DNA from 2 places in the Thalassotalea euphylliae genome. Region 1 is predicted to be linked to the other one. Evidence: predicted binding sites of a transcription regulator. Region 1 holds the regulator's gene; the other holds the start of a gene.

Region 1 (16,565 bases):
AATCATATAGTAAATATTAGAGCGTTTTTGTCTCTCTAAAAGAAATGCCTGACAGGTTAAAAAGCCTGCTCCTTTCATGGCAAATTTACCGTTAATATCGGCGGCCATTACAGGTAGATTGATCGATAAGAGCAAAACGCTGAACAACAGTGATTTCATGAGTGATTATATCTAAGAGTTATTTAAGTAATTATAGGTGGTTAGCGTGATTTGCCAGCTTACATCCAATAATTAACTATCAACTGGCAAGCCAAAACAAGAGTATTATTTAAAACCCTATGCAGTATTTCTTTTACGCAAATGATTACTGTTAGCTGACAAGGATAACACCAGTACGGATAAGGCGAGTAGCATTAGCAAAACACTGCTGGGTGTAGGTACTGACACCGCGAATGCTTCAATCGGGTTAATTGCACTTCTTACCGCTAAAGTCGTTGGCGGTGGTGGTGTATTATTATTAAAGTCAACCACGAAACTCTCTCCTACTTGCAAGTCAAATCCTCCTAACGGGAACATATTGACAAACAAGTTAGGCGATTGAAATAAATCTGCGCCAGCTGCTAATACATTGCCAATACCTATTTGACGATCAAAACCAAGGATGTCGAAGTTAATTTGTAATAAGTCGATCATCAGTTCTAAATCAAAGTCTAGTAATGTTTCATTGGTCAAATTAGCATCAAGGAAAAAGGTTGGTGTAACTGTGGTAACGTCATCAAGAAAAGTGATGTCAGGTAATAAATCCCAAGCAGAGATCAATTCGGTTACCATTTCTCCACCCACCATCACCGCTTTATCAAAGGCCATAGACACAAACAGTGTTGGCTCTAATTCAAAGTCTTGTTTTAAGTCGATGGTTGGCCCCATTTGCACATCAATAATATCGTAGCCGATGCTGCCAATGGTACCGATGGGCGCACTAGAGCCAAACAAGCCTGGTACACCTGCCGCGCTGGCAACAATATTGTCGATGTCAATAAACAAATCCACCAAGTCGTCTTGACCACTGGCTTTAAGGGTATTTGTGTTGGTATCTAGACCTCCACTGGCATTAGGCTGCGGAAGATGTAAAGTCGCTTCCACTATACCTAGAGCATCTACACTAAATGGAAAGCCATTGGCTTGATCGGGAAAGCCGAATACTGATGGTTGCTGGCCAAGCAGTGAGACACCACCTTCGCCATCTTGGTTAAAGGATAGTATTGATGCTCTTTCATTAATGTTAAATGGTGTTGAACCTGTGCTACAGCCCGCAGGTATAATGCAGGCTTCTCCCCCCACAGTTCCACTTAGTTCCATAATTGCATCAACATTAAGCGCTAGGTTGGCAAAAGACGTATCGAGCGTATTGGCGCCAGCCAATAGGCTGTTAGCATTAAAATTGATTGGGTTAGTTTTATCTAAATTTAACGTATCAGGAAGATCTAACGTGGCTTGATAAGACACTGTGGCATCTACTGAGCCACTGCCAATCTCAATACCAAGTTCAATACCAACTCTACCATCAGTAGAGCCTTGTACAGCGACGCCAGTGCGGGTATCCACTTCCAAAAATGAAGGTGGCGCAGTGCCTAGTGGTGCTACAGGCAAACGTGCCGATTGGCCATTACGACAAACACTCGACGAGAAGCTCTTTCGACATAGAGAGAAAGCCGCATCATAAGCCGCCCGTCTTGTTAAATCTGCCGCACGGGCAATTTTGCAAGCCACAGCAAACCGACTGCAACTGCGCACCGATGGCCGGCTTCCCAATTTAGGAACAAATATGCGCCCGCTTTGGCCATTGATACAAGTGCTTGAGGAATTCCCCAAGGCTCGACAACCAGCAAAAGCAATATCGTAAGCCGCCCGCAACGGGTTAATCACGTTAACATCTTCTCGACCAGCAATCAGATCAATATCTACTTGTTGATCTTGCCACTGAGCACCCAGAAAACTTCGCTGATCTAACATAAACGAGTCACCCGTATCCCAAATACTTTGGCCAGATGTGGTAAAGCTAAGGTCATATTGCAGCAGATTTGCCTGCACAGAATAGGAAATCCCTGTTGAAATAAGCACAGCCAATTGGCAACAAACGCGCAAAAACTGAGCCATACATAGCTCCTTGAGTTAGGCTATTTATGACCACCTAAACCTAGCGTTGCAAGGCTTAGCATAAGAGCAATTGTGTGGTGAGGGTTGAGCTATGCAATTTACGGGTCAAGATATTATTCTTACTCATAATCAACAAGCTAAAAATATACAATATAAAATAAGCCTGCATAGGACTAACGAATGTAAATAAAACTGACAGACTAGAGAAACAAATAAAGTCAGTTGTTTGCTCAACAAAAATGTAGATAAACAACTGACTTGATAATGCGTTAGTTCGGCTACTCGATATGGCAAATAGCCTAACTTGCAACCAGAGCGATAACTGAATGCTTTGATTAACGCCCTGAAGGGGTAAGCAACTAAAGCTTAAACTGACTAACCACTTTGGTTAGGTTACTATTAGCACTTGCTAATACTGTGGTTGCGCCGTTCACTTCATCGCTGCTGGCCGCAACCTGCTCAACCATGTCACTAATGGTCACCATGTTGCGATTAATCTCTTCAGAAACCGAAGACTGCTGCTTAGCTGCAGCGGCAATTTGAATGTTTAAGTCATTAATACCGCCAACTGAATTCACGATCTGATCAAGGTTTTCAACCACTAAATGGGTTTGTTCTGAGGCTTCAACACAGCTTGCTTTTGTCGACTCAATACCATTGATAACACTTTGCGAACTTGCATTTAAGCGGTTAATTGTATTGTGAATTTCAGTGGTACTGTCTTGTGTTCTTGACGCTAGTGCTCGCACTTCATCAGCAACTACCGCGAAACCTCGGCCTTGTTCGCCAGCACGTGCGGCTTCAATTGCCGCATTCAAGGCAAGTAAGTTGGTTTGCTCTGCAATATCACCAATCACTTTCAAGACAGCCGAAATATTATCAATTTCTTGTCCCATTTGATTAATTTGGCCTGAAGACTCTTCAACTTTCTCGACCAAATCGCTGACATTTTGGGTCGCACCTGAAACCACTTGCTTAGAATGTAACGCTTGCTCGTTAGTGCTCGTGGTCACATTCACTGCGTTTTCAGTGTTATTGGCAACGTCGGTTGAACTTGCACTCATTTCATTCAGTGCAGTTGCCACTTGGCTAGTCTCAAGACGGTGCGCTTCTAACACTTCGTTGTTACTTTGACGCAATGCCTGTAGGTCATCGACACTGGTGGCAATGTACTGACTAGATTCAGCGATATCACGCATCATTGTTTGTAAGTTTTGGATAAAGGTATTGATGTCTCTTGAGATTTCACCCAAGTCATCTTCACGCTCTACTTTCAAACGCTTGGTTAAATCACCGTTACCATTTGAAAGCTCATTTACCGTTTTCTTCAACGCTTCAACTGGGCGGTAGGCGTAAGAAAGCAATACGTATATCGCGATAGTCGATAATACAATTAACACAAAGGTGGTCAGGCTTGATGAAACTAAAGAGTCACCCAGAGCGCTATACATGACTGACTTATCAATTGCGACCAACATAAACCAAGTAGTGTCTTGGGTAATGGTTACCGTCTCAAAGTAAGCGATTTTATCAATACCTAGTAACTCGAACTCATGCATGTTTTGCTGCTTTGACAACATGATTTGTTCAAGCTCAACTAGCGGCTCAAAGTCTGACAATCGCGATTCACCCGGCACATCAACCTCGCCAGTAGACGAAATCGTCAAGCCGGTATCATCATATAGCGCCGCGATTGAGCCAGGGAAGGTAGCACGCTCAATAAATGGGTCTAATGCTCTAATTGCGATATCGGCAGCTAGCACCCCTTTAAATTGGCCACTTTGATATAACGGCGTAGCTAAGGTCACCATTAACTGGTTAGAAGCGTTATCTTTGTAAATCTTAGTCACTGTTGTCGACGCTTGTCGCTTAGCTTGCTGATACCAAGTGCGCGAGCGTGGGTCTGCGTTACCAGCATTGAACTCACCGTGCTTGTGGCTTAGTCCCATGCCATCTTCATAGCCAACAATGATATCGGCAGCAGAAATAGAACGACCAAGGCTGTTTAAGTAACCTTGGATTTTCACTTTGTCGGTAGCGCCTGCAAATAGTTCAGCTGATTGCTCAATGCCTTGTTTGATGCTCGACATGTAATTTTGAACTTTCGCGCCATTACTCGACATTTGTAGCGTGGCATATTCATCAACGTTTGCCTTCACTAATCCAGACAGTTGATAGTAAGCGGAAGTAGCTAAGATGATCATGGAAATTGCTAATAAGCTAATCGCAACCATGACAATGCGGGTTTTGAAATTAAACTGCTTTTTCAAAATTTTTTCTCTGTTTTTCTTCTTTGCCTAGGCAAAAATTATTTCCTATAAATAAACATATCCATGTCTTTAATTATTAATCCGTTACTTCGGCCTTAACTCGACCGTCATTATTATGTAATTGAGTAGACTGCTTAATAACAGCAGTGTTGAGTAACTTCCTCTATTGTGCTCCTTCTATCTTTTTCATGCTTTTGGGCAATAGACCACAGTTGACTAAGTAAACAATTAAGCCATTTTAGTTAGATAGCTTTATGTCTAGACATTAACCAAAAACGGGACGATACAATATGGCCAAACTGACCAATTAGTCAATTTATTAGAGGGTGTTAGCGACTGTTTGGAGATTAATTAACCGACCATTTATCAAAGTTCAAAATGGTACGTAAAAAATGGAATATGCACTCGATTATACCGATTGGCATCAGCTAAAACCTAAGCATAAAAAAACGGCAAGCCTTGGGCTTGCCGTTTTTACTGAAAGTATGAAAGCTATTTTATCAGCAAGCTTATTAGCCGTTGATAAAATCAATACCTTCTTTGATGTCTTTGTTTAAGGTTTCAAGCATATCTTCTTTTGCTTTTTGCTCGAATGCGCTTAATTCACCGTATGAAAGAATTTCTTCAACACCGTTTTTACCTAAACGTACTGGGTGTGCGAAGTATTCTGCGTCACCATCTTCAACTGCAACATAAGCGTAATCAACAACTTCTTCACCTTGTAAGCCTTTGATTAATGACATAGTGAAACGTGCCGCCGCAGCGCCCATAGAAAGAGTTGCAGAGCCACCGCCAGCTTTAGCGTTAACAACTTCAGTACCTGCGTTTTGAATACGAGGAGTTAGGCTTGCTACTTCTTCTTCAGTAAATTCAACACCTTCTACTTGAGAAAGTAGTGGCAGAATGGTTGTCCCTGAGTGACCACCAATAACTGGTACTTTAACCGTTGCAACATCAACGCCTTTAAGCTCAGCAATGAAAGCTTCAGAGCGGATAACGTCAAGCGTTGTTACACCGAATACACGGCCAGCTTCGTAAGTACCTGCTTTTTTGAATACTTCAGCAACAATTGGCACAGTGCCGTTAACAGGGTTAGTGATAACACCTACTAATGCTTTAGGACAGTTAGCTACGATGCCTTCAGCAAGCGTTTTAACGATACCAGCATTAACATTGAACAAGTCAGCACGATCCATACCTGGCTTACGAGGCATACCCGCTGGGATGATTACAATGTCTGCACCGGCTAATGCAGGTGCTAAGTCGTCAGCACCGTAACCTTTAACATTTACCGCAGTAGGGATGTGGCTTAAATCAACAGCAACACCAGGAACAACAGGTGCAACATCGTATAATGCTAAGTCAGAACCTGCAGGTAATTGAGTTTTTAATAGTAAAGATAACGCTTGGCCGATACCACCAGCTGCGCCTAATACAGCAACTTTCATTGGAATTCTCTCCCGATTTGAGTATTTACTTAATTTTTGTCGCCCAAAAGATATAGCATTAATCCATAAAAAACAATTAGAGAATCCTCAGGAAGCTTGCCCTTTTCACGCCAATAAGCAATTTTCCTTTACAGTTACATTGATAACTTCCCTGAATGTTAATTATGTTTGGACACAAAAAGACACTTATTCACCAAATAACGTTATTTATAATGAGGCAAGAAGCACGGTGCTACCCTATTCCCACGATTACTTGGTATAGTAGAGCATAGTAGAAAAACAAATGAATGAAATTGGTCTAGAATCAGGCTATTTCAACGAATGGATGCACTTAATTGCGCTATGCTTAACCCCAAAAGCGCAAGCGATAACGCAACAGGTAGTATGGCAGTATGATGACAGCACAACAAAAACAAGAAGCCCTAGTTCAAGCATTTAAAGACTTACTCAAGCAAGAGCAATTTGGCTCTCAAGGTGAAATAGTTGATGCCTTAAAAGCACAAGGCTTCGACAATATCAGCCAATCAAAAGTCTCGCGCATGCTCAGTAAGTTTGGCGCGGTACGCACTCGTAACGCCCGTCAAGAAATGGTGTATTGTTTACCCGCCGAATTGGGTGTGCCAACCGCAAAAAGCCCGCTTAAGCAATTAGTGTTAGATATTGAGCATAATAATGTGATGATCATTATTCGCACTAGCCCAGGCGCTGCGCAATTGATTGCTCGTTTGCTTGATAGCGTCAGTAAAAGTGACGGTGTATTGGGTACCATTGCCGGTGACGATACTATTTTTATTGCACCAACCGATGTGAAATTGATTCCAGAAACAATTGTAAAATTAGAAGATTTATTTCAGAAAAATTTAGGTTAATTCAACTTTTCTCTTTAAACCTACTTAGTTAATTCAAGCTAAATAGAAACTCAGCATTCAAATACAAAAAAGCCCTGAAATGTCAGGGCTTTTTACTTTTAAAAATCGGCAATACGATTAGAAGCTACCGCGAATACCCACAGTAATATTGCGACCTGGTAGTGGCGCATCATCTTTTAAGAATGACGAGTGCACGCGTGCTTCTTCATCCGTTAAATTACTGCCTTTGATAAATAACGCGGTGTCGGCACCAAAGCCATCAAGGTAATAGTTGATATGAGCATCCACCATGGTATAGCTGTCGGTTTCTGTTTCAAACTCAGCAATATCATCTTGCTTAAAGTAGTGGGTTACCGCCAGCTCCGCAGCTAAGCTATCACCTTGATAGTTTAACTGGCCGCCAATACGCATTGGCGGAATGCGCGGTAGGTTGCCACCATCAGAAAGTTCAGCGCGAATATAGTCGGTAAACACACTTGCTTTAAGCGGCGCACTTAGTTGGTAGACAAATTCCGCTTCGATACCATATAAGTCAACATCATCTTGACGGTATACAAAGACAGGCAAACCTTCTTCTTCGTCATGATGTTCATCAGCTTCGTCGTGGTGTTCTTCTTCAAGAGCTTCGTCTTCGTGCTCTTCTTCACCATGCTCATGACCGTCTTCCATAAAGAAGCCAGTATCCTGCTGGTAATAATAATCATCAACATGGTTGTAGAAAGCACTGACAATAAAGCCAAAGTCACCTTCAAACTTGCGCCAGGTAATATCTAAGTTGTATGAGGTTTCAATGTCGGCGTCTTGTTCACCCACTTCGATATCTAGATGATCATCATGTTCAACAACATTGTACAGCGCACCTACTTCAAAGGTATTGGTACCAATATGTGGGCCATTTGAGAATAGCTCTTGTGCTGACGGCGCACGTTGTGAGAATGATGCCGAGAAACCTAGGTTGTAGCCCGGCTGATAATCCCACACTAGGCCAACCGAGGCACTTACCGGATTAAATGATTGCTCAGCCAACATGATATGTTCTTCATCATGCTCTTCTTCGCCCTCGTGCGCTTCATCTTCATGGTGCTCTTCGGCTTCGCCGTTTGGTGTTAATTTGACATGTTCAACACGGGCGCCGAGTTGCAATAGCCAGTCGCCAAAATGTTTTTCTTCAAGCCATGCCAACGCAATAGTGGTTGATTCCGCTGGTGGGGTAAAAGCTTCTTCACCCAGCGCTTCGAAGTCACTGTCTTTAAAGTGTAATGTCCAAGCACCGCTCCAACCGTTCCACTCTTGGTGATAAAGATCAAAGCGCGTTTCAATGCTGTCATTTTTAAAGGTGGTACCCACTTCACCATTTTCAATTTCTTGGTGTTGGTAGTCGGTATAGGCAAATTTCGTTGCAATGCGGCTTAAGAACTGATCTTCAAAATTTAGATCACTGATAATTTGGATACGATCTTGCTCTAAATCAGCAAATACGTTCTCTTCCTCTTCTTCCTCGTGCTCTTCGCCTTCATGCTCCTCTTCTTCACCATGACCGTGACCATGACCCGGAATGCCATATTCACGATCTAGGCGGCCGTAGGAGAAACCAATAAAGCCGTTATCTAATAAATAGCTGGCACCAATAGTAAAGCCAGACGATTCTGAAGCACTATTGGCTAATGTGCCTTCTACTGCTTCTTCACCGTGCTCTTCACCTTCATGCTCACCTTCATGCTCATCTTCTTGCTCTTCTTCATGCTCATCGCCATGACTGGCTTCGTTTTCAGCAAAGCCGGGAATGTCGTAATCGTTTGAGTCACGCCAGAAACCATCTAAGTGCAGGGCAAAATTTTTGCTGCCAGTATTTAGGCTAACCGATGCTTCGTCTTCATCGGCAACACTGCCATGTTGCAGTAAGTAATCAATTTTAGTGTCGCTACTGGTCGGTACGCGTTCATCAATCACGTTAACCACACCACCAATAGCACCACTGCCATAGAATAGCGTCGCTGGGCCACGCAGCACTTCAATTTGTGTGGCGGTAGCAGCTTCAGTTGCCACCACATGATCGCCGCCAACACGTGATGCATCACCGACATCTAAACCGTTTTGACTGATCAGCACACGTGGGCCATCTAAACCACGAATAATAGGCGTGCTGGATACAGGGCCGTAATAACTTGAGTGAACACCTACTTCATTTTTCAGCGTTTCACCCAGTGTTGATGCTTGCTTCATACGCAGCTCGTCTGCAGCTAACACATTTACTGGCTGTGCGGATTCAATTGTCGAGGTATGCAGCGGTGTAGCATGAACATCAATGATTTCCATCACAGTTGGCGATAAAGTGATCGCCAAGCCATTTAAATCTTGCTCGGTCACTTCAATTTTTTGATTATAGTGATTGAAGTTGCGTGCGCTGACATGCAATTCAGCTTTGCCTTTATTGACGTTCTCAATAATAAAACGACCGTTTTCATCAGTAAAAACGTGTGTTTTTTCCTTATCAATATGCACTTCGGCATTGGCAATAGGATTGCCAGCCGCATCGGAAATTTGACCACGAATATTTTGCGCTAATGCGCCATTAGAAAAAGTAGCAGCGATCGCCAACGCGACCAAAGCTTTGCGTGTTTGCATGAGTAAACCCTTAATAAATAAAACTTGTGTGCCTTAGCAACTTAGCTAAAGGCGAATAGCTAACTTAATAAGGGAGCAGGTGGCGCCCTAAGCGGCGGTGAAAAGTGAGCCTGTGTAGGTGGAAAAAATAATGATTTAGCGAGCACTTTAGCATGATAAACACGCTGTACCGCCTGCCTGACAATCGTATTCTCGACCGGCTTATCGAGTGCGTTATGACATAAATGACATTCCGCTAAGCTTTCTGCCTGAGATATTATTTCGTCGTAGCTTTGTACCATATGGCCACTGTGAAAACACAGCATAAAAAGCCATGCGGCAATCAAAACGATGCTGCATTGCTTAGTTTGGCGTGGTAATGGTTGGTACTGAGTGTTCATAGCGATGTGATGTTATAACATCATCCATTGCAATTCAATAACATAGCAGACTTGTTTCAGACAAAGTTAGTAAAGTGATTGGTTATCGCGCAATTAATCAACAAGTTGCCAGTTGAATAAGTTCAGATAAATAGTACAGTTTGGTACAGAATAAATCGAAGATAACAAAAACAGCTAACCGCAAGGAAAATAAAAATGACCAATCACCTGCTCTATTTACCGCTGGCCGTGATGATCGGACTCACCATTTTAGTATGGATTTATATGTATGCTCGCCGATTAACTTTTTTAATCGGTAACCAAATTGATGCCGACCGCTTAAAAGCGCCGGAAAATGTCAGCCAAATTATTCCTGCTGAGATCAATGCCGCATCGAATAATTTGAAAAACCTGTTTGAAATGCCAGTGCTCTTCTATGCAGTTGCGCTAGTTGCGATTCAATCACAAGATCAAAGCACATTAACTTATATTAGTGCTTGGATTTTTGTGCTGTTGCGCGTACCCCACTCCATGATTCATTGTTTAAATGGTCCAGTAATGGCGCGCTTTGTTTGCTATGCCTTATCCAGCATCGCGTTATTTGTTATGGCAATCAATGTGTTTTGGCAGGTGTTACGTTAGTCAGCTCAAGTAAAATCAGAGCACATCAAAAAAGGGCTGATACTTATCGTATCAGCCCTTTCTTTATTTCTAGCTGGATTTATATCCGACTAAAGTAACCGTTAGCTTAGTCCTTACAGCGTAAAAAACTCCGTAAATACTTTATAGAGCTCAGTCCCCTGATTTACGCTGGCAGAGGCAAAATGCAAAATCGGGATCACTTCCTTATCTAAGCTAATATAATGCAACGCATCACCATCCCCGTAATTATCCATACGTAAAATACGCGCTAGAGGCTCGCCCGCTGGCAGTGGTACACCAAATTCTGCAAGGTAGTCGACCATGCCGCCCATCGGTGAGTAGAAGGCTTTGTAGTCTTTTAAATAACAGGCATAACGTGTTATTTGGGCTGGTACAAACTGCTCGCTGGTATTTTCTTCGCCTTTATTTGCGCCATTATTTGCACCTTTACTTACACCTTTAATAACGCCTTTATAGCTTAAATAGGTCAGTACACTATTCGCATCATCGAGCGCTACATCTAAATCAATTTGCTCTTGTGAGCCCAGTTCGACAGTAAAACTTTCTTTATTTAGCACCAATGGGCGACCTTTTGCGGCATAGGCTTGGGCCAGTGACCACCATGGGCAAAAAGTTGCTTCATCTAATGCGCCGTCAAACTCGTTGGGGATTAATAAGGTGTGTTCAATATTGAAATAGCTAGCACTTGCTCTGGCATATTCAGGGCAGTACAAATGCTTACTTGAAATAGGGCCGGTGTGTAAGTCCAACACTAAGTCAGCTTGATGTGCCATTTTCTGCAATTGATAAGCAATACGCTGCCCCGTAGTCAAACCATACATATTGTGATCTAGCTGTTGGTCGATATCATCAAGTAGTACTTGTTTGAACTTGGCTTTGATCTCTTGCTCACTAGCGTCAACGTTATCTTGCACAAAAGGCACCACTAAGTCTGGATTATGATGATACATACGGTTCCAATTCACGCCTGTGATCGGGTCAAAACGGCCAAGCGTGTACTCACCATTTTTGTGATTACAACCAACTGGATTGGCATATGGTACTAAGGTGATATCACCTAAAATATGCAGGTTACGAAGCTGTTCAAGCAATTGGTAAATTACCGCATTGCCTTGCACTTCTGCGCCATGCATATTGGCCTGAATATAAACACTCGGTGCGTCACTTTGGCCAGCAAAGCGATAAACCGGCACCGTCAACTTGGCACCACTGGCCATCTCGCCGACATTCAGTATTGACTTGGTGACGTGGTTAACTGTTTTTGTCATAACCGCTCCCTATCTCATATACCAAGTGGCAGGTTGTGCTGCGCGAACTTCAGTTAACTGATGATTATCATAAACATATTCCGCAGCCACTTCATGACATAAAAACAGTGGCATACTTTCGGTAAAGCCGTAAGCCCCCGAAAGACTAAACACCAGCTGATCGCCAACTTTGGTATCGCTCGGCAAAGGCAATTTACCCAGACTATCCATACTCGTGCACAGCGGGCCGTGCAAATGAAAATCTTGTACTTGCTCGCTTGATGGCCGCAGTAGGCTAGCAGGAAACGGTTGGTCGGTGATTGCTGGGCGTAACAAGTGATTAATACCTGCTGCCAACACCAATTGTTCTTCACCAAAATTAGTTTTGCGGTCAACGACATCAGTAACATAATAACCAAACGGCGCAACCGCATAACGGCCAAGCTCTAGCCATAATTCTTCCACGCCTGCTTGTGCTTTAATTTGCGCTAAATCAGCCATGGCTTGTTGCCAGTCTATCCCTTGACCCGTTTCAAGGTAATCGACCCCTAAACCACCACCTAAATCCAACACTTTAAGCTCAAAACCAATGCGCTCAGCTAAGCTAACGAGCGGCTCAACCATTTGTGACCAAAGGGAAAACATTTGGCTGTTGCTGAGCATATTGCCCCACTGGAAGATATGTAAGCCACAAATATTCACCGTTGGGAAATCACTAGCACGAATTCCTGCCCATTCTTCAGTGCCTAAACCAAATGGCGTTAAGCTATTACCACCTAGCGGGTTTTTCTCGCCTTCTGGCCAGCGCAGCTGAACGCGCAGTAAAGCGTCTGGCTTTTTATCCTGCTCTTTCGCGGCCAGCGCTAGCCATTGCAACTGATTGTAACTTTCGACAACAAAGGTATTGACCCCTTGCTGAAGAAAATAAGAAATTTGCTGGTAAGATTTGGCTGGCCCAGTATTTAGAATTTTCTCAGCATCAACCCCTTGCAATAATACTTGCGTTAGCTCGCCTTTACTGGCGACATCAAACTGAATACCGCTTTCCGCTACCGCTTGAATAACGCTTGATAATGGATTGGCTTTGACCGCGTACCAAAGCTTGACCACATCTTGCTGCTGTAGCGCAGTTAAGTGCTGTTTAAGCGCGCCAATATCATAAACAAAGTAGCCATTTTCATGACTACTGCCTTGATGAGCGCGCAGTGCTTGCGATAAATCGTCAGAGAGTAGGCTTGATGTCGTCATCGTAACTTCCTTTAATAACGCTGATTAGCGCAATGCTTCTTCAAGCTCAAGTGAAGCATCACTTTGCTCATCGCGATATTTAACAATCAAGGCACACGCCATGTTTAGGCCTTGAGATTGTGCCCATTCACCGCCGACCGGACGCGTACCCGGAATAACCACAGCGCGTTCTGGAATTGGCTCACCTTTTTCCAAACGGCGATTATTGACTAAATCAAACACCGGAATAGAAGCAGACAGAGCAACACCCGGCGCTAACACCGCGCCTTTTTTAATCACCACACCTTCTACGACAACCACACCAGCACCTAAAAAGGCACCATCTTCAACAATCACAGGGCTCGCACCCACTGGTTCAAGCACACCACCAATTTGCACAGCTGCCGATAAATGTACGTTTTCACCAATTTGCGCACACGAGCCCACTAGTGCATGGCTATCCACCATAGTGCCTTTGCCAACATAAGCACCAACATTAATATAAGCTGGTGGCATAACAATCACGCCAGGAGCAACATAAGCACCAGCGCGTACCGATGAGCCACCCGGCACTAGGCGTACCGCATCATCGCGGGTGAACTGGCGTGCTGGTAAATTGTGTTTATCGACAAAGCCCTCATAAATACCGTCAAATTCGGTGTTTTCACCGGCTTTAAACGCCGCCAATATTGCTTGTTTGGCTTCAACATTAGCGTGCCAGTTACCTTGCTCATCTTGGGTTGCCGCGCGCACTTCACCGCGCTCCATTTGTTGTAAAACTTCTTGCCAATTAGTCATTTTTCTACCTTTAATTCTGAATTCTTTTTTGGGTTAATTGTTAGTTTTCTGATCGCGCCGTTAGCAGCGTTTCTTAGTGCTAAAACTAAGCCCTTTGCTTAGCTAGCGGTTCGTTTTTCTCTAATGGAATTTCACGCGCCTGTTGAGTAACTTGTATCGGCTGAGTTACTTGCGTCTGCTCGCGATACCAAGCGTCAATAGCATCGTTAGCCTCAATCAAGGGCTGTTTATCTAACAATTCGAAATGGGTGAGTGGGGGTTGCAAGGCGGCGGAGTCTAACTCGCCATTCTCATGCATTAACACTTTCACTGGGATTGGATTTGCCACGCTAAATAGCGCATCAACAGCTTGCTGCCAAAGCGCGTTATCAAGCTCGGTATGCGCCAAACATTGTTGAACATAGAGCTTTGTCGCTGATGGCCAAGCATTACTTGCAACCGACACTAAGCCCGCAGCACCAAGTTTTGCCAGCGCTGGCATCATGGCATCTTCACCACTAAACAGCGCAAGCTTAGGACACGCTTGACGGTAGCGATTAAATTGGGCGATATCGCCGCTGGCTTCTTTAAGTGCCCAACAATTTGGATGATTTTGCAGCTTCGCTAGCGTATCCACCGATAAAGTAACCGCACTTCGCGACGGAACGTTGTAAAGCATACAAGGCTTGTTGCTAGCATTAAGCAAAGCGGTAAACCATTGCTCTTGGCCAACAGGGCCAGGCTTAGCGTATAAAGGCGCACCAAGTAAGTAGGCGTCAATATTTAGCTGATTGCAGCGCTCAATCCACTCTAGCTGTTGCATTAATTGAAAGCCGCCAACACCGACCATGATCGGCACATCAAGGCCAAGTTCAGCCACGTATTTGACGATACCAAACTGTTGTTCAGCATTGAGCGCCAATGCTTCGCCAGTGCTACCAAGCAGTAACAAACCATTGCCGACGGCTGCTTGTTCGCGAGCAATTCGCGATAAACAGGCAAAGTCGATAGCGCCACTTTCGGCAAAAGGGGTAACTAACGCGGTCCACAACGGGAATTTGGGTAAGGTTGCGTTAGCTAATGAATTAGAAGTTTCAGGATTCATGTCTCTCGAACTCACTTCGTTCGGAGAACTTATCGGCATTTGTTCTCTGCCCACAGCAAAAAGCGCAGACAGTTCAACAAAGGCCAGAAGCTCTCCACCTAATGGGTGACAGTTGTCAGGATTCAGCCTGAGCAACCGACCAATACATCAATCAAAAATGTATTGGTCTCGGCGTTAATCCCCCTCATTAATGGTCACTGGAGTTTGATCTCCTGACATTAACTACCTGGTTAACGCTCCTCTTCTGGCCCTTTTCATCACGATGGTATGAGCTTGACGAGCCACACCATCGCGCAGGAATAAGGACGGGCTCATTACATCGAATATTTGCTCTAATGTCAACACACCGCTATACCTTGCTTTATCAATCACGTAAAATGCGGCCTCGCGCGATTTTAGTGAAGTTTGTAGTCCGCGAATTTTGGCAATTTGTGTCGGCAAAAAGCAGTTTCACACTAGACTTAAGCTGGCTATCATCAACCTAGGTAAGCAACGTATTAACGCTGACGATTAGCGTCTAACGCGAGGCAAGTTGGACATCACATGGCATTATCGAATTTATCTCAAGTACTGGTTCGCAATATCGACGAGTTAGCATGCACGCGGGCAGTGTTAGTTAACTTCCCCGTCGACGGGCTATATCAAGAGTGGCTTGATGAATATCCTGAGTGCCAATTACATTATTTCACCAATAACAAGCTAGCTGCGGATCAACTGGCGCAATTATCGGCTGCTCAACCAAATTCAAACTTGAGCTACAGCTTTGGTACGCACTTAACCGCCCAGCAAAGTGAAGAAACGAAGCAAAACAAAGAAGCTAAACAAAATAAAGAAAACAGCGCATATGACTTAGCCGTGATTGCCTTTCCAAAAAGCAAAGCTGAGCTTGCTTATTCTCTCGCTATGCTTGCTCCATATTTAACAGACGATGCACGAGTGCTGTTTGTTGGTGAAAACAAAGGCGGCATCAAATCAGCAGCAAAATTAAGCCAAGACTATATTAGCCATTGTCATAAGCTCGATTCTGCTCGCCATTGCAGTTTATTCGCTGGTCAGTTTATTCGTGGTGATTATCAGTTTTCCCTTGCCGATTGGTTCCACTACTACCCGCTTTCGGTTGCCGGTATTGAACTTAACATTGCCGCACTGCCGGGCGTGTTTAGCCAAAAGCAACTAGACAAAGGCACACAAGTTCTATTAGAAAATTTACCTACCGAGCAACTGCCGAAAAAAAGTTACCAAGGCAAACTGCTTGATTTTGGCTGTGGTGCCGGAGTGATCAGCGCCTACTTAGCCAAACAGCACCCAGCAGCAGAGATAACAGCCCTCGATATTAGTGCACTGGCAGTTGCTTCCACGCAAGAGACGTTAAAAGTAAATAACTTAGCAGGCGAGGTATTTGCCTCAGACGGCCTAAGTGAAGTTACAGGCTCGTTTTCACATATCGTCACCAACCCACCGTTTCATCAAGGCTTGAAGACGCATTATGCTGCAACCGAAACGTTTTTGCGTGAGTGTCCGAAACGATTAGTTAGAGGTGGTAACTTAACTGTGGTGGCAAATAGCTTTTTAAAATACCAACCTATTTTGGCTGAAGGTTTTAAACAAATACAAACCACGGTTAATCAACGTGGCTTTGCTGTCTACGTCGCTTCAGTGTAGTTATTACTGGCAAGCGTGAAAAAAAACAGTGCGTCAGTCGTTAACTAAATTGGTATAAATTAACTTTAATAAAGAATAAAACATTGACGAGTGCTGACCTTTTGATATTCACTGAAAAAGCATCGTAGATATAAACCCATGCTACTTTGCGCCTACGACACGTGCTCAAGTTAAAAATTGAGCATTAAAAACGGCGAATAAGCACTAAGATAGGTA
Region 2 (16,565 bases), 940 kb from region 1:
ACCATAGCGATTTATAATAGCTTGCACTTAGATAGTATTGTTGCTGTGCTGCCACAAGCGTGCAGTGCCGAATTGCTTAATAGCGTTCATCAAGCTGTTACTAAAGATGCCAAACATATCGGCTTAGTTGTCGCTGGTTTAGGCAATATTGGTGAGCAATTTTTGGCGGGCTTACCGACCCAGTTAGAGCGTGTTAAAGCGCTAGAGAATGTGCACTTGGTCGGTTTGTTGTCATCACGTAAGAGCTTATACCAATTAGATGGTATTGAACCTGAACAGGCATTTACTTGTTTTGAGCAATCGGCGCAACCATATCAAATTGACCAAGTTGTTGAGCAATTAGCGAACCACCCATACGATGAGTTAATTGTTGTTGATATCACGCCGAGTGAAGCGTTCAGCAAATTGTATCCACAGTTGTTTAGCCATGGTATTCATGTAATTGGCGCAAATAAATGGGCTGCCTCAGCACCGCTTGCTGATTACCAAGAAATGCTTGATTTGGCACAGCAACATCAAGCCTTGTGGTTAGGCAATACCACCGTTGGGGCGGGGCTACCGATTAACTATGCGATTGACGATCTACAACAAAGCGGTGATCGCATTGTTGAAATATCAGGGATATTCTCTGGTACGTTATCTTGGTTGTTTGAGCATTATGATGGCAAGCAAGATTTTGCTAGCTTACTTAAAGAAGCACTGGCACAAGGCATTACTGAGCCAGACCCACGTGAAGATTTATCTGGTCGAGATGTTCAGCGCAAGCTATTAATTCTTGCGCGATTAGCGGGTTTTAGCTTGTCGTTAGATGATATTAGCTGTGAAAATTTGGTGCCTGAATCGCTTCGCAGTATTTCGTTGGCGGAATTTCTCGAGAGAGCAAAAGAGCTAAATGAGCCGTTTTCACAGCGCTTACACGCAGCGCAGCAACAAAGTCAGTGTATTCGATATGTGGCAAGGTTTGGCGCAACGGCCGGTCAGTGTCGTGCCGAGGTGAGTCTAGAAGCTCTACCATTGAGCGATGCATTTGCAAGTCTAACGCCTTGCGACAATATTTTTAAAATCGTAAGTGAGTGGTATCAAGAAAACCCACTTATTATTCGTGGCCCTGGCGCAGGGCGTGAAGTCACCGCAGGCGGTTTGCACTCAGATCTAGCCAACGCTTGTAAACAGCTTTCGAGTAAACAACATCAAGTAAAATTAAAGGGGATAAACTAATGACTTATAGCCATGCGCGACAAGTAGAATCACTGAATCAAAGTTTGAGTGAGATCAGCAGTGATATTAATGTGTCATTTGAATTTTTCCCGCCAAATTCCCCTGCAATGGAAACCACTTTGTGGAATTCGATTGAGCGTTTAGCGCCACTTAAGCCGAGCTTTGTCTCAGTGACATACGGTGCTGGCAGCGGCACGCGCGACCGCACGCATGATGTAATTAAACGCATTCAAAAAGAAACTGCGCTGTTGGCGGCGCCGCACTTGACCTGTATTGATGCTGGCCGTGAAGAGTTAGTTCAAATTGCCAAAGATTATTGGGAAAGTGGTGTTCGCCATATTGTTGCATTACGTGGTGACTTGCCAGATAGCAGTGAAAAGCCTTCAATGTATGCTGCCGATTTAGTTGAATTGTTAAAATCCGTCGCAGATTTCGATATTTCAGTGGCAGCTTACCCAGAAGGGCACCCAGAAGCGCCAAATCCGCAATTTGATTTGTTAAATTTAAAACGCAAAGTAGATGCTGGCGCATCACGCGCGATTAGCCAGTTCTTCTTCGATATTGAGTCTTACCTAAGATTTAGAGATCGTTGCGTGTCTGTCGGTATTGATGTCGAAATTATTCCAGGCATATTACCGGTAACTAACTACAACACGTTAAAGCGCTTCGCTGGTTTAACTAATGTTCATGTGCCTAGTTGGATGCCCAAAATGTACGAAGGTTTGGAAGATGACGAAACCACGCGTCGCTTAGTGGGCGCCAACATTGCCATGGAGCAAGTTAAGGTATTGCAAAAAGAAGGGGTGAAAGACTTCCACTTTTACACGCTAAATCGCGCCGAGCTTACTTATGCAATTTGCCACACACTGGGAATTCGTCCGAAGTAGATTTTTTACTTTTCCTTGTACTTATTTGCTAACACATACAAAAGGTTACTATTTAGGTAACCTTTTTTCGTTAAGCTAGCATGATTTGAGTTTAAGGTGCTTTTCACTTATGGTTAGCTGAAAAGCTACATAGCTCCGCAAGAATCAGCCACGTTTGTCGCATGAGTAAAAAGTCGAATCAATCCATATTAACTGCTCAGGTCACTAACTTACTCGACCGCATGTTTAAAACTAGTCCATTGAAAGACACGATCTTAGATGGTGCGCTAGAGTTTTATGAACAAGATCATGCGGTTAATCAAGCTGTCACGGCACTTGAAGAAAAAGACAAACAGACCTACAGCAAACAGGTGCAAGCCCATAGTCCAGCATCAGACCGCAGGCGAGCTGAGCAGGAAGCTAATTCGACACATCAACAACAGCAAGTGCGCTCTGCTCGTATTGCTCGCCATGAGAGATTCGATAATTTGTGTCTTGAGATTCTCGACCTGTGTGAAGGGGAGTCTTATGAAGAAACTAATCGGAAATCTGCGCAGCTACTGGGAACAGTACAACTGTTAACGCCAACCGAGGGAACTGGCATTGCGAAAATAAACGAGCAATACAAACCCTTATATAAAACCGTATTGATGTTGCGCCTGCTTGAGCGGCTGATTATTGATGGCGCGGTCAAAGATGCCTATATTCAAGAATTTCTAGGTGAATTCAGTGGTGAGCAGTTTATTCAATTTGCTCGCCTTGACGAAGAAGGCTGCAAACGTTTTCGCGATCAAGTAAAAATGCCCCTAATGAAGGCGTCTTTGATTCAAGATATTGGTACCTATCACCCTGAAGCTCAGCAGATTCTGTTTGGCCCTGACGGAGATAGCGATCCTTATCGCACGCTGTCAGTGGATGATCGCAAGCAGTTACTGCAAATCAACTATCGAGAGTCGATTAAGTTTCTCGTCGATGGGCTAGGTGCTGGTGAATACTTTGGTAATTCAAAAAAAGACCGCGAGATATTTCATCACCAAGAGCTGAGAAAACTTAAGTTTATCAAAAACATTCTCAAACAAGCGATTAATCCGAAAGAAAGCTTGGCGAATGTGATTAAAGTACCGCAAATTTACTGCTCAATTGTGTTATCAACCAAGCAGAACTACAAATACAAACTGGTCCCCAAGGTTTATCAGGCGTTATATCAAAATGCTGAGCGCGGTGTTTGTAGCGAAAAAGTCGTCGACAGCTTATATAAAATTACCGGCATGTTTCCACAAGGGTTTGGTATTACTTACCTAGCGCTTGACGATGCAGGCAATTCCCTTGAACGCTATGAATACGCGATCGTTAATCAGCTTTATCCTGAAGATCCTGAAGAGCCTATTTGCCGAGTCGCCACTCGACAGCTCACGTTTATTAGCCATGGCGGGGATATTCTGATCCGTAAAAGTGAAAACCTGTATTTTGCTAATTCTGCTAAACGACTTGCCAATATGAGCCGAGCGCGTTTGCAGGAAATACTGGAAAACCTCGTGTCGAATTATCAAGAACGTGCCGATCTCGATCTCATCCCACGTTGTTGGCACCCAAAAGAATACTTTTCAATTCGCAACAATCAAAAACTTTGGAACAAAGCGTCTTAACAGTTCGCTTGAACAAAGGCTAACGCTCGACAATAAGATTAACCTGAAAATAGTTTGCCTTCGCCATGAGTGCTCAACACTAACTTTTCATACTTAAATACCCTTTAGATAGTAATTTTTTACTGCTAGCTGCGCTTAATTCAGCAAAAATTTCTCACCTTTAAGCAGGGCTCACTTTCGGCTCACTAATTGTTATTGCCTATCTCTTTAGGCTAACTATTAATCAGCAAAACAAAACACAGATTTAGTAATAAATTATTCGTAAAATATTTATGTTGAAATGTTGCATAAAAATTCATGTGGTGTTACTTTTCTCGTCACAGTGTGAATAACCTGATTGAAGCAGGCTACGGAAACATCAACATGTATTCAAAGCTCCGACGATAAAGCACCAAGCTATGACCTAATTATCGCTGTTGGTCATTGCAAGATTGAGAATGTTTTGTCTGTTTGCGCAGTACCAAGTAGTCAAGAAAACAAGTTTAGCGTTAGTTTTGTACTGAGTTTTTTGTAAGTTAAATGAATACAATTGCAATTTTGGTGTTTTGATATGAAAGTCGCGGTTATTGGCGCAAGCGGATATGTTGGAGCTGAGCTGGTTGGTTTACTGCTACAACACGACAAAGTTTCGATCTCGCATTTAGTGGTATCGGAAAACAGTACTTCCAATGGATCATTATTTTCAGAGTTACATGCTCGCTGGTTGGGGATCTGTGATGTACCCCTCCAGGCTTTTTCAAAGCAATGGTTCGAAGCGGCTGTTGATGAGCTAGATGCGGTCTTTTTTGCTACCCCTCACGAATTTAGTGTTGAGTGGGCACAGGCGTTTATTGAACATGGCGTTCAAGTCTTTGATCTTTCTGGTGGCTTTCGCTTAAAAGAGCCTGCCGATTACCCGACATTCTATGGTTTCGCTCATACGAGCTTACGCGCATTAGCGCAGGCGCAATATGGCCTTGCTGAATGGTTGCCGGAAAACTTCACCGATAGCGAATTAGTTGCAGTGCCCGGCTGTTACCCAACGGCGAGTTTACTGTCGCTTAAACCTGTGATGACCAACCAATTGCAGCTTGCAGATAGTTTGATTGTTGTTAACGGCATTAGTGGCGTTAGCGGCGCTGGTCGCAATGGTTCGTTAGCGACTAGCTTTAATGAAGTCAGCTTGCGCCCATACAATATTCTTAAACACCGTCATCAGCCGGAAATCAGCCAAGAAGCTGGCGCGCAAGTGATTTTCAACCCGCATCTTGCGCCATTTAAACGTGGCTTATTGGCAACGGTCACTTTAACCCTGAATGCCAATGTCACTGCCGAGATGGTCGATCAAGCCTTTGTTAATGCTTATCAAGATCAGCCGCTAGTGCGCATTAAAAAGCAATGCCCGCAAATTGACGATGTTGCGCATACGCCATTTGCCGATATTTTCTGGCAATACGATGAAAGCAAGCAAGTGCTGGTAGTGACTACGGCAATAGATAACCTACTTAAAGGCGCAGCGTCACAAGCGGTGCAATGCTTAAATGCTAAACTTGGTTTACCACTTGGCTATTCATTGGTTGGTCAATTAACAGTTGCTCAATCAACGGGAGCGAATGCATGAAACCCCTAGTGATAAAAATTGGCGGTGCGATTTTAGAAAAAGCCGATGCGCTAACGCAATTATTGACGGTTATCGCCCAATTGCAGCAACAACAAAGTACGCCTGTCGTGTTAGTGCACGGTGGTGGCTGTGTGGTTGATGATATGCTCAAGCAAGCAGGCTTTTCCAGTGAAAAGAAAAATGGCCTTCGGATGACGCCAGCTGAGCAAATGCCAATTATCAGCGGCGCTTTAGCGGGTAGCGTGAATAAACAAATCGTCGCGACAGCTAGCCAAGTTGGCCTCAATGCGGTCGGACTTTCACTTGCTGATGGCAATATGGCCAGTTGCTCGTTAAATCCTGATGGCCTTGGCGCTGTCGGAATTCCAAAGGCGCAGCACAGTAAATTGCTAGACAGCTTATTAAAGGCTGAATTTTTACCTGTGGTTTCCTCAATTGGCATGATTGGTACGGTTAATAATGAAGCGCACGCTGGCGAGCTAGTCAATGTGAATGCCGACGATGCGGCCGTGGTCATCTGTCAGTTACTTAATGCCGAATTACTGCTACTAACCGATGTCAATGGCGTGATGGACGACACAGGTAGTTACCTTGCTGATCTCACCGAAAACCAAGCTTCAAAATTAATTGAAGCAGGGGTTATCTCCGGCGGTATGACCGCTAAAATCAATGCAGCTTTCTATGCTGCCAATCAATTACGACGAAGTATCGCGGTCGCCAGCTGGCAAGCACCAGAGCAGATTTTAACCTTGCTCTCTGGCGCAGCTATTGGTACCCGCATTATTCCCAGCAACGCTGCCTAGTTAGGAAGCTGTACGGCAGCCTCTTACTTAGTTAGCGGCTATGCAAACGAGCCAGAAAACAGCAGCTAACTACGAATATTTGATACTTTTTTAGGGCGCTTTTACTCAGTGCCACGTTAGGAATTTAAGATGACAATCTCACATTTTTTAGCCGACGATTTGCAAAGCAAGTCGCAAATTTTAGATCTGATCGCACTCGCTAAAACCATTAAAGGCAGTCCTGCTGAATACAGCCAAGCGCTAGCGGGAAAATCGGTGGCGATGATTTTCGAAAAACCATCACTGCGTACCCATGTGAGTTTTGATATTGGCATTGCCAAGCTGGGTGGCCACGCTCTGTATTTAGGCCAGCAAAATGGCAAATTGGGTGAGCGTGAGCGCGTCAGTGACTACGCGAAAAACCTATCTTGTTACGCCGATGCGATTGTTGCGCGCGTATTTTCCCATCAATCCATTACTGGCCTTGCTGAGCATGCTAGCGTGCCGGTTATTAACGCGCTGTGTGATTTGTATCACCCGTGTCAGGCACTGGCTGATTTTGTCACGCTTGCCGAACAGTTTGATGATTTGACTCAGGTCAAGCTGGCTTATGTGGGGGATGGTAATAATGTCTCTAACTCTTTGATGTTAGTAGCGGCCATTTTAGGCGTTGATTTCACCCTCGCTTGCCCAGAGGGTTATGGCCCAAATAGCGAGATGTTTGCCAATGCACAAGCACTCGCTGAACAATCAGGCAGCAAGCTAGTATTAACCCACGATGCTTCAGCCATTGGCGCGCAAGATGTTATCTATACTGATACTTGGGTGTCTATGGGCGACGATACAAAATTTGCCGATATTGAAGCGAGCTTTATGCCGTTTCAGGTCAATCACGCCATGATGGAAACTACAGGTGCAACTAAGGTATTGCATTGCCAACCAGCACATTTAGAGCATGAAATTACGACCGCGCTATTTGACGACGAAAAATACTCGATTGTTTTTGAACAAGCGGAAAACCGTATGTGGGCGCAAATGGCGGTACTGGTCACACTATTTGCGAACCAGTAACACAGTATTTCGACGAGCAGATTAAGTACAAATTTAGTAAACACAGATTAATAAAGAATTTTTAGGTAACGAACATGGCATTAGCAAAGAAAAAGCAAATCAAAAAAGTGGTATTAGCATATTCAGGTGGCTTAGACACCTCGGCAATTATTCCGTGGTTAAAAGAAAACTACGACGGCTGTGAAGTGGTCGCCTTCTGTGCCGATGTTGGTCAGGGTGATGAAGAGCTTGAAGGCATCAAAGAAAAGGCGATTGCCTCAGGTGCCTCTGAATGTCACGTGGTTGATCTCAAAGAAGAGTTTGTTAAAGACTACATTTACCCAATTTTAAAAACGGGTTCAGTTTACGAAGGCCAATACTTATTGGGCACATCAATGGCGCGCCCTGTTATAGCGAAAGCGCACGTTGAAGTGGCGCTAAAAGTCGGTGCCGATGCCGTTTGTCACGGCTGTACCGGTAAGGGTAATGACCAAGTACGTTTCGAGTCTTGTTTCGCGGCACTTGCGCCAGAGCTTACCGTGATTGCGCCATGGCGTGAATGGGACATGGTTTCGCGTGAAGACCTGCTTAACTACTTGGATGAGCGCAATATTCCTTGCTCAGCGTCACTGACCAAAATCTATAGCCGTGATGCGAATGCATGGCACATTTCACACGAAGGTGGTGAGTTAGAAGACCCTTGGTGTGAGCCGTCAAAAGAAGTGTGGACCATGACGGTAGATCCGATGGATGCACCTGATACGCCAGAGACAGTGCAATTAAGCTTTGACCAAGGTGAACTTACGGCCGTTGATGGCAAAGCCCTTTCAGCGTATGAAGCGCTCGTTTACCTAAATGATAAAGCTGCTGCACACGGTGTTGGTCGTATTGATATCGTTGAAAACCGCTTAGTCGGTATGAAGTCACGCGGCTGCTATGAAACACCGGGTGGTACGGTGTTAATGGCCGCTTACAAAGGCTTGGAAACCCTGATTCTTGATAAAGAATCACTGAAGTTTAGAGAGTCAATTGGCCTTGAATTTTCGCACGTGATTTACGATGGCCGTTGGTTTACGCCACTGGCAAAAGCACAACTAGCTGCTGCGGCATCGCTTTCTGAAAAAGTCACCGGTGATGTGGTAGTGAAACTCTACAAAGGCACAGCTACGGTAACCCAGCGTCGTTCACCAAACAGCTTATACTCAGAAGAGTTTGCGACCTTCGGCGCTGACGAGGTTTACGACCAACAGCACGCAGAGGGCTTTATTCGCTTATTTAGTTTATCGAGCAGAATTACCGCTATGAACCAAAAAGGCAAATAATCGCTTAAGCGAATCAAGTAAAAGCAAACTCAGTTAGTTGTCAAGAGAAAGCAAAGGTTAGGAGAAAGACTATGGCATTGTGGGGCGGCCGGTTTAAAGAAAAGGCGAGCGTACAATTTAAGAAATTTAACGACTCATTGCCGGTTGATTACCGCATGGCGGTGCAAGATATTGTTGGCTCGATTGCTTGGGCTGGGGCGCTCAATCAAGTAGGCGTGTTGTCTGATGACGAAGTAGCACGCCTTGAGTCAGCACTATTGGAGCTTAAAGCATCGGTAGAAGAAAATCCGAAACAGATTTTATTGTCTGATGCGGAAGATATTCACAGTTGGGTGGAAGTTCAACTGATTGAAAAAACCGGTGACTTAGGTAAAAAACTGCACACAGGCCGAAGTCGTAATGACCAAGTAGCCACTGACCTTAAGCTTTGGTGTAAAGAAACGGGCGGCGAGTTACTTATTGCCTTAGTGAACTTACAGCAAGCGCTAATGAACCTCGCCGAGCGTGAATCCAATACTGTATTGCCGGGTTACACCCACTTGCAGCGTGCTCAGCCAGTGACTTTTGGTCATTGGTGTTTAGCCTATGTAGAAATGTTCGATCGCGATATTGGTCGGTTAAAAGACTCGCTCTATCGTTTAGATGTTTCACCATTAGGCTCAGGTGCGCTAGCGGGTACTGCTTATCCGATTGACCGCGATAAGTTAGCACAGAACTTAGGTTTTCGCGCTGCGACACTAAACAGCTTGGATGCGGTTTCAGACCGCGACCATGTCATTGAGCTACTGTCGACGGCCAGCATCAGCATGATGCACTTATCGCGCTTCGCCGAAGATTTAATCTTCTACAACTCGGGTGAAGCAGGCTTTGTTGAGATGTCAGACTTGGTTAGCTCTGGCTCAAGCTTGATGCCGCAAAAGAAAAACCCAGATGCCTGTGAACTGATTCGCGGTAAAGCGGGGCGTGTCTTTGGCTCACTAACGGGCATGTTGACCACCATGAAAGCCTTGGCGCTTGCATATAATAAAGATATGCAGGAAGACAAAGAAGGCTTGTTCGATGCTCTAGATACTTGGCAAGAATGTATGGAAATGGCGACGCTAGTGGTTGAAGGGCTGAAAGTAAATAGCGCGAGAACTCTAGCTGCTGCGCAGCAAGGTTATGCTAATGCCACTGAGCTTGCCGATTATCTTGTTAGCAAAGATATTCCATTCCGTGAAGCGCATCATATTGTCGGTGAAGTGGTACTGGCAGCCATTGATAAAGGTGTACCGCTGGAAGATCTGACGTTAACCCAGTTACAAGCATTTAGCGACAAAATTGAGCAAGATGTCTACCAACACTTATCAATTGAATCGACCCTAGATAAACGTGAGGCACTAGGTGGTACCTCGCGCTCGCAAGTACAAAAGGCGATTGCTCAAATGCAAAAAGGCCAAACAATACAAACCGATATTCTTAATGAGCAAGTGGTCGGTGCGCCGGGTAAACAGCAAACTAAGCTGGCACTTAAACAAGTGCAACAACGCTTAAATGCGCAAAAAGCGGAAGCTTTCTCGGTCCGTCGCGCACGGATGTCAGATATTGACAAGATTCATCAACAAGTTGCTTACTGGGCAGATAAAGGTGAGATCTTAAGTCGTACTCGCGAAAATATTATTCACGATATTCAAAACTTTGTTGTCGCCGAAGTGGAAGGGCAAGTAGTGGGCTGTGCGTCGCTGTATATTTATGAGCCGGGGCTAGCTGAAATTCGCAGTATCGTGGTTGATGATAGCTGGCATGGTCAAGGGCAGGGGCAGGCATTGACACAATACTTGCTGGAATTTGCCCATATGATGGAGCTCGAAACCATTATTGTGCTGACTTACATTCCTGATTACTTCGCTAAGTTAGGTTTTAGCACCATTGATAAGTCGACACTGGCGGACTACATCATTGAAGATAGCGAGCTAAGCCCGAATCGTCATCCAGAAGATGAGATTGCCATGGCTTATCAAGTGTGCCGCGTAGCGAGCTAGCTCACGTTTGTTATCGATTAAATTGTAGAGGAAAAGTCTTTAGTGCCAGCTTCACACGCGCGTCAGCAATTAAGTCAGAACGCTAATACTGAAAAGAGCGAAAAAAACCAAGACTACGTAAAGTGGTTTAGAAACGCTGCTCCCTACATTAACGCCCATCGCGGTAAAACTGTGGTGTTAATGTTTGGTGGTGAGGCGGTGCTGCACCCAAACTTTGCCAATATTATTCATGATATTGCCTTACTGCGAAGCCTTGGCGTAAAGCTAGTGATTGTCCACGGTGCGCGCCCGCAAATCGCAGAGCGTGCCGATTTACTCGGTGTCGATCAGCAGTTTGAACGGCATCTACGTATTACCGACCCGAAAACGCTGATGGCGGTCAAAGATGCTACAGGTTCACTGCGCGTTCATATTGAAGCCCTACTAACCACAGGATTAGCAAACTCGCCAATGCATGGCGCGCAAATTCGCGTTAGTACTGGTAACTTTGTGATTGCTCGCCCGATTGGTGTCAAAGAGGGGGTGGATTATCAGCACACGGGGCTTGTGCGCCGTATTGATACCGAAGCCATTAATCGCCAATTAGACTATGGCTCAATTGTCTTGCTTTCACCTGTTGGTTATTCCACCACAGGTGAAGTGTTTAACTTGGCGCTGGAAGATGTTGCTACACAAACGGCGATTTCATTAGGGGCGGATAAGCTGATTACTTTTACCGAAGATGATGGCTTACTGGATACTGATGGTTCGCTGATTCGTAGTTGTAGTGTCGGTAAAGTCAAAGAGTTATTGGATGCTTATGGTAAGCAAGAAGTGGATCATGTGCGCCAGTTATTGCTACGTGCCATCATTCAAAGTGGTGAAAACGGCGTAGAACGTTGTCACTGTGTGTCGTATCAAAGTGATACTGCGCTGCTGCAAGAGCTGTTTACCCGTGATGGCGCAGGCACCTTGATTGCCAAAGATCATAAAGAGCATATTGCTACCGCCTCAATTGATGATGTTGGCGGTATTTTAGAGCTAATTCAGCCACTTGAAGAAGAGGGCGTACTCGTACGCCGCTCGCGCAAGCTACTAGAAACAGAAATTGATCGCTTTATCGTCTTGAAAAAAGAAGAAGTGATTATTGCCTGTGCCGCGCTATATCCCTACCCAGAAGCTAAAGCGGGTGAATTAGCCTGTGTGGTCATTCACCCAGATTACCGCAAAGGTAATAGAGGCGAGCGACTGATCGCTGCTGTTGAGGCCTTTGCCAAGCGTCAAAAACTAGAGCAGTTGTTTGTACTTACTACTGTAAGTGGTCATTGGTTTAGAGAGCAGGGGTTTATTGAAACCAGTATTGATGAATTACCGGAAGAGAAAAAGCAGATGTACAACTACCAACGTAAGTCTAAGGTGTTGGTAAAAGGCATTGCGTAACACGTTCCCTTAGCGCGTTTATACTTTGCCCAAGTGAGACTTTCGGTAAAGTAAGTAAACTTAACGTGGTGACAATTTAATAGGGCTGCTTTGCGCAGCCTTTTTCATTTCTAAATGCATACCTTTTAGGCACTATATTTGCTATACAAGCGATGTTGCTTTTCAGCGTCAATTCTAATTAAAAGTGCTAACTAAAAGCAGCGATAAGTGTCATTAAGTGCGAACAAAGATAGTGGTATTGTGCGTTGTGGTCTATGACAGCCCCTCATAAATTTACTGTACCCATGATTCTGCGCTTAATTGAGCTTCTTATAACGATGGAAAATTTAATAAGCAGTTAAGGTAGGATTTCCTTATGAATAAATTTACTAAGTTAGCGCTTCCCCTTGTTTTTTCTACAATTGTGACAACGGCAAATGCTGGACTTATCTCTGGAACACATGAGTTTAAAAACGATTTTGGTCAAGCTCAACAAGTTGAGCTACAAGACTTAGAGTGGTTATCACTTGATAGCACCTTTGGTATTGCGCGTTTGGATATTGAAAACCAATCGTGGACTGATAACAACGGTGCTATTTGGCAAGCTGATGACTGGCGTTTTGCAACGCGTCAAGAAACCAACACTCTATTGAATTCACTGTCAGGTGGATTAGTCGATGGGTACAGTGTGAGCAACTTCTATGGCGCCACTTGGTTTGCTGAAAATTTTGGTACTAAATCAATATTCAGTAATAACTTTAATGATGCACAAATAGCCTGGTTTAACTATGGTGCAACGAACGCCTGTAGTGATGATTCTGCTCGCACGTGTCAAGGGCAGATCAGAGCCTATGCTGATGCCAAAGATCCCTCTAGCACAGTAGGTCTTCCAGCCAGCCAAAACATTCTAACGGGCAATATTTTTAGCTCTATTTTTGACCCGCTAAACCACGCTGGTGTTGGCTATATCGCTGAAAATGATGGCGCTGAATTTGGTCTTAGAAGCAGTGCAACAACAAGTATAATTAGTGAAAGACATTTCGCTGTTGCCAACTTACTCGTTAGAAATGCACCTGTCGATGTACCTGAGCCTGCCCCGATAGGTCTATTAGCGAGTGCATTAATAGGATTAGGAATTATGCGTAAACGAAGCGTTCAAAAATAACTTTCTAATGCTAGTTTTATAATTGATGTAAGCCGAATAGAGCAATCTATTCGGCTTTTTTAATGTCAAAATTCTTAGTGATTCAATTATATTGGATAAGGAATAGCAGGTAGATTTGGCGTCGCTAATGACCACAAAAACTACCAATATAAACGGCTACAGATACTGGTTATCTAGTCTCCGCGATTGCTTATCCATACTGTTTGATAAGGCGCTAACTCTATCGCTTGAGTGAGATCATCAAAATTTTGCCCTGAAATTAAGTCCACCCAATGTTCAGTAATAATCAAGTTCAGTTCTGAAATAGGTAATTCTTGTGTCTGATCGGTCACATTGGTTATGCAGAAGATGCTTTGTCGACGATCTTGGCTTTGACGCCAAAAACCAAATAAGTTGAGCCCTAAATGCAGCGTAAACTGCGTCGCATTAGGATGAAACGCCTTTTGTGCGGTGCGAATATCAATTAGCGTCAGCATTTGTTTTAGTACATTGGCATGCGGATTTGTTTCATCGGCGAGTTGTTGTTCTAACGCCTCATAATTCCAACGGTGGCGATTAATGGCGCGATTATGATGGGTGTTCTTTAGTTTCTCATAATCGTTGCGCGTGCCAAGTAAACTGTGAATATAAATACCTGGAATACCTTCTAAACCAAGCATAATTATATGCGCACAAATAAAGCGCTGCATGCCCCACTTATCAGGGCCATTAACTGTGCCTTGCAGAGCGTCAAACAAAGAAATATTCATCTCATAGGCTTTCTGTTCGCCCGATTCACTGGTGCGCCATGAAATGGCACCACCAAAGTTCTTCATAGTATTGATCAGCAATGATATTTCTTGATCGCTCAATAAGCCTTCCGCGGGTCTTAAGCCGATGCCGTCGTGTGAAGCGATAAAGTTGAAGTAAGTAGTGCCATCTTGCGCGGGTGGCATACTCATTAACCAACGCTTTAAGTACAAGCAGTTGCCTGTGATCAGGGTATTAATCAAGAGTGGTGGCAATGAGAAATTGTAGATGCAGTGGGCTTCGTTAGCATTGCCAAAATAGGTCAGATTTTGGGTATTTGGGATGTTGGTTTCGGTAATAATTACCGCATCGGGTTGCGCATGCTCGATTAGCGTACGCAGTAAACGCACGACCTCATGGGTTTGCGGTAAATTAATCGAAGGTGTGCCTGCAATTTTCCATAAAAAGGCAACGGCATCCATACGAAATATACGTACACCATTGTCTAAATACAGGCGAATAATTTTAACGAATTGGCTAAGAACTTCAGGATTGCGAAAATCTAAATCCACTTGATCGTGACTAAAGGTACACCAAACATATTGTTCACCTTTGGCAGTTTCCGTTTTGCGTAACAATTGGGAAGTACGCGGGCGAACTACCTGACTTAGCTCGTCATGCGGAGAAGCAGTAAAGAAGTAATCATGACCTTGTCCTTCACCTTTGACAAAGTTGTCAAACCACAAACTGCGTGACGAACAATGGTTAATTACCAAGTCTGACATTAACCGCTTTTTATTGGCAATTGCGGTGATATCTCCCCAGTCACCTAATGCTTCGTTGACTGATGAGTAGTCAATGACAGAAAAGCCATCATCGGAGCTGTAAGGGAAAAATGGCAAAATATGAATGCTATTGATGTGATCTTGTAGGTAATTGTCAGCAAAATGTTGCAATGTCACCAATGGCTTTTCATTTTCTTTTAGTAATGAGTCACCATAGGTGATCATCACTACATCTTGTTCAGACCAATGGTTAGAGTAGGGAGCCGGCGGCTCATCTTGCTCGCTCAAGCGCATGGTTTGAATAAGACTAAAGGCTAGCGATTGATAACTGATATCGAGCTCAACATCAGCGTAAATTACTGCTAGTTGCTGCGTTAGCTTGTTAGTTAACACCTCCAATGTGCTGTTGGTACACTCTGCCATTTTATTGCCTACTTTTTACTAAACTAAGAACTGAACTACTCACTGAATTAAGCATTGAGCTAAGCACGAATAAAGCCCATTATTTTGGGATAAATTCTAAATTGTCTTGCTCTACCGCTTCTTTGAGCTCATTTAAAATATTGGGTTCTGCGCTGATCACACGGTTCCACGTTGGAATAAATGGCGTTTCCATTGGGTTCTCAAGGAAGGTTTGGCCAGCATTCATAATGTTTTTCGCGAACATCTCTACTGCCGCCTCTTCATTGTGAATATCTAGTGATAAACCGTTCATTAGCGCATCGTGGCGATAAGTTTCTACGTAGTCGAGCGCAATACGGAAGTAGGTTGCTTTGATTGAGCGGAACGTTTCAGTGCTAAAAGTATGACCTTGAGTAGCAAGTTTACGGAAGAACGCTTTAGTAATATCGATCGACATTTTGGATAGGCCAGCTTCAGCGTTATCCAGTGACAAGTCTTGATGCTTATGATCATAAACATCAGCGATATCAACCTGACAGATACGGTTGGTGGCGTAATTGCGGTGCATTTCACTTAATACACCAATCTCTAGGCCCCAATCACTAGGGATTCTGAGGTCATTTAATACATCGCGACGGAATGAGAATTCGCCCGCTAATGGGTAACGAAAACAGTCCATATAGTCGAGATATTCATTCGGACCAACAACGCGTTTTAGTGCACGAATAAGTGGCGTAACCAATAAGCGAGAAACGCGACCGTTTATTTTGCCATCGGCAACGCGAGCATAGAAGCCTTTACTGAATTCATAGTTAAACTGAGGGTGTGCAACTGGATAGAGCAAACGGGCGAGTAAGTCTTTTTCGTAGGTTAAAATGTCGCAGTCGTGCAAGGCAACAGATTCGGCGCGATTAGATGCCAAGATATACCCCATGCAGTACCAAACATTACGCCCTTTACCGAGCTCTGTTGGAGCCAGACCTAAAGCTTGCAGCTTGGCATCAATCGCTTTTAATCTTGGCCCATCATTCCATAGTACACGGTGGTGTTGTGGCAGTTTGTCAAAAAACTCTAAGGCGTAGCGATATTGGGCTTCATCGGCGCGATCTAGGCCGATAACGACCTCTGATAAATAAGGCACTTGCGCTATTTTGTCGATAATTTTTGCCAGCGCCGGCCCTTCTAATTCGGAAAATAAAGAGGGTAATAATAGACCTAATGGGCGTGTTTGATTAAAACTGACAAGCTCTTTTTCCATGTCTTCGTATGAGCGTTGGCCTAGATTGTGTAACGTAGTAACACTGCCATTTTGATAAAAATCAGCCATGAGAAAGTTCTCCCGTTGGTTTTGTGGGGTTGGTGGCAAGCGCTGAAAAATCGATGATGAAGTTTAATGCTTCACTCCAACCGATTGGCCCATAGCCTTGAGTTTGGTAGATAAAATTTATTTTACTGGTGTTAAGTGGTGGGTAGGTGTGAGTCGGTGATTTAATTTGCACGGCGATATCTGCTGCCTCTAGCATCGCAGTATCGTTGCCACTATCACCAAGTGCAATCACATTCACATTCGCCAACTGAAGT

What was found. The regulator ArgR, encoded in region 1, controls arginine synthesis, uptake and breakdown. The targets are predictions, from matches to a motif close to ANTGAATANNTATTCANT.
Region 2: a site for ArgR is predicted at 4,013-4,030, ahead of argC (N-acetyl-gamma-glutamyl-phosphate reductase). Genes of this name have one in related genera too.

Annotation. Positions count from the first base shown of each region.
Region 1 is NZ_QUOT01000001.1:1,945,265-1,961,829, forward strand. Features, by position in the region: gene DXX94_RS08610 (peptidoglycan-binding domain-containing protein) at 1-159, opposite strand, end outside; gene DXX94_RS08615 (hypothetical protein) at 277-2,097, opposite strand; gene DXX94_RS08620 (methyl-accepting chemotaxis protein) at 2,457-4,367, opposite strand; gene DXX94_RS19285 (hypothetical protein) at 4,760-4,924, shown strand; gene mdh (malate dehydrogenase) at 4,880-5,815, opposite strand; gene argR (transcriptional regulator ArgR) at 6,211-6,684, shown strand; gene DXX94_RS08635 (TonB-dependent receptor) at 6,802-9,309, opposite strand; gene DXX94_RS08640 (hypothetical protein) at 9,369-9,689, opposite strand; gene DXX94_RS08645 (MAPEG family protein) at 9,885-10,310, shown strand; gene DXX94_RS08650 (succinylglutamate desuccinylase/aspartoacylase family protein) at 10,424-11,599, opposite strand; gene DXX94_RS08655 (PLP-dependent decarboxylase) at 11,609-12,826, opposite strand; gene DXX94_RS08660 (2,3,4,5-tetrahydropyridine-2,6-dicarboxylate N-succinyltransferase) at 12,851-13,603, opposite strand; partial or broken gene dapA (4-hydroxy-tetrahydrodipicolinate synthase) at 13,788-14,687, opposite strand; lysine riboswitch at 14,767-14,939, opposite strand; gene DXX94_RS08670 (methyltransferase) at 15,231-16,349, shown strand.
Region 2 is NZ_QUOT01000001.1:2,888,986-2,905,550, forward strand. Features, by position in the region: gene metL (bifunctional aspartate kinase/homoserine dehydrogenase II) at 1-1,218, shown strand, start outside; gene metF (methylenetetrahydrofolate reductase) at 1,218-2,105, shown strand; gene DXX94_RS12785 (hypothetical protein) at 2,267-3,730, shown strand; gene argC (N-acetyl-gamma-glutamyl-phosphate reductase) at 4,281-5,330, shown strand; gene argB (acetylglutamate kinase) at 5,327-6,133, shown strand; gene DXX94_RS12800 (ornithine carbamoyltransferase) at 6,269-7,183, shown strand; gene DXX94_RS12805 (argininosuccinate synthase) at 7,258-8,484, shown strand; gene argH (argininosuccinate lyase) at 8,556-10,505, shown strand; gene argA (amino-acid N-acetyltransferase) at 10,548-11,924, shown strand; gene DXX94_RS12820 (PEP-CTERM sorting domain-containing protein) at 12,280-13,068, shown strand; gene DXX94_RS12825 (sugar phosphorylase) at 13,242-15,005, opposite strand; gene DXX94_RS12830 (glycosyl transferase) at 15,085-16,311, opposite strand; gene DXX94_RS12835 (HAD-IIB family hydrolase) at 16,304-16,565, opposite strand, start outside.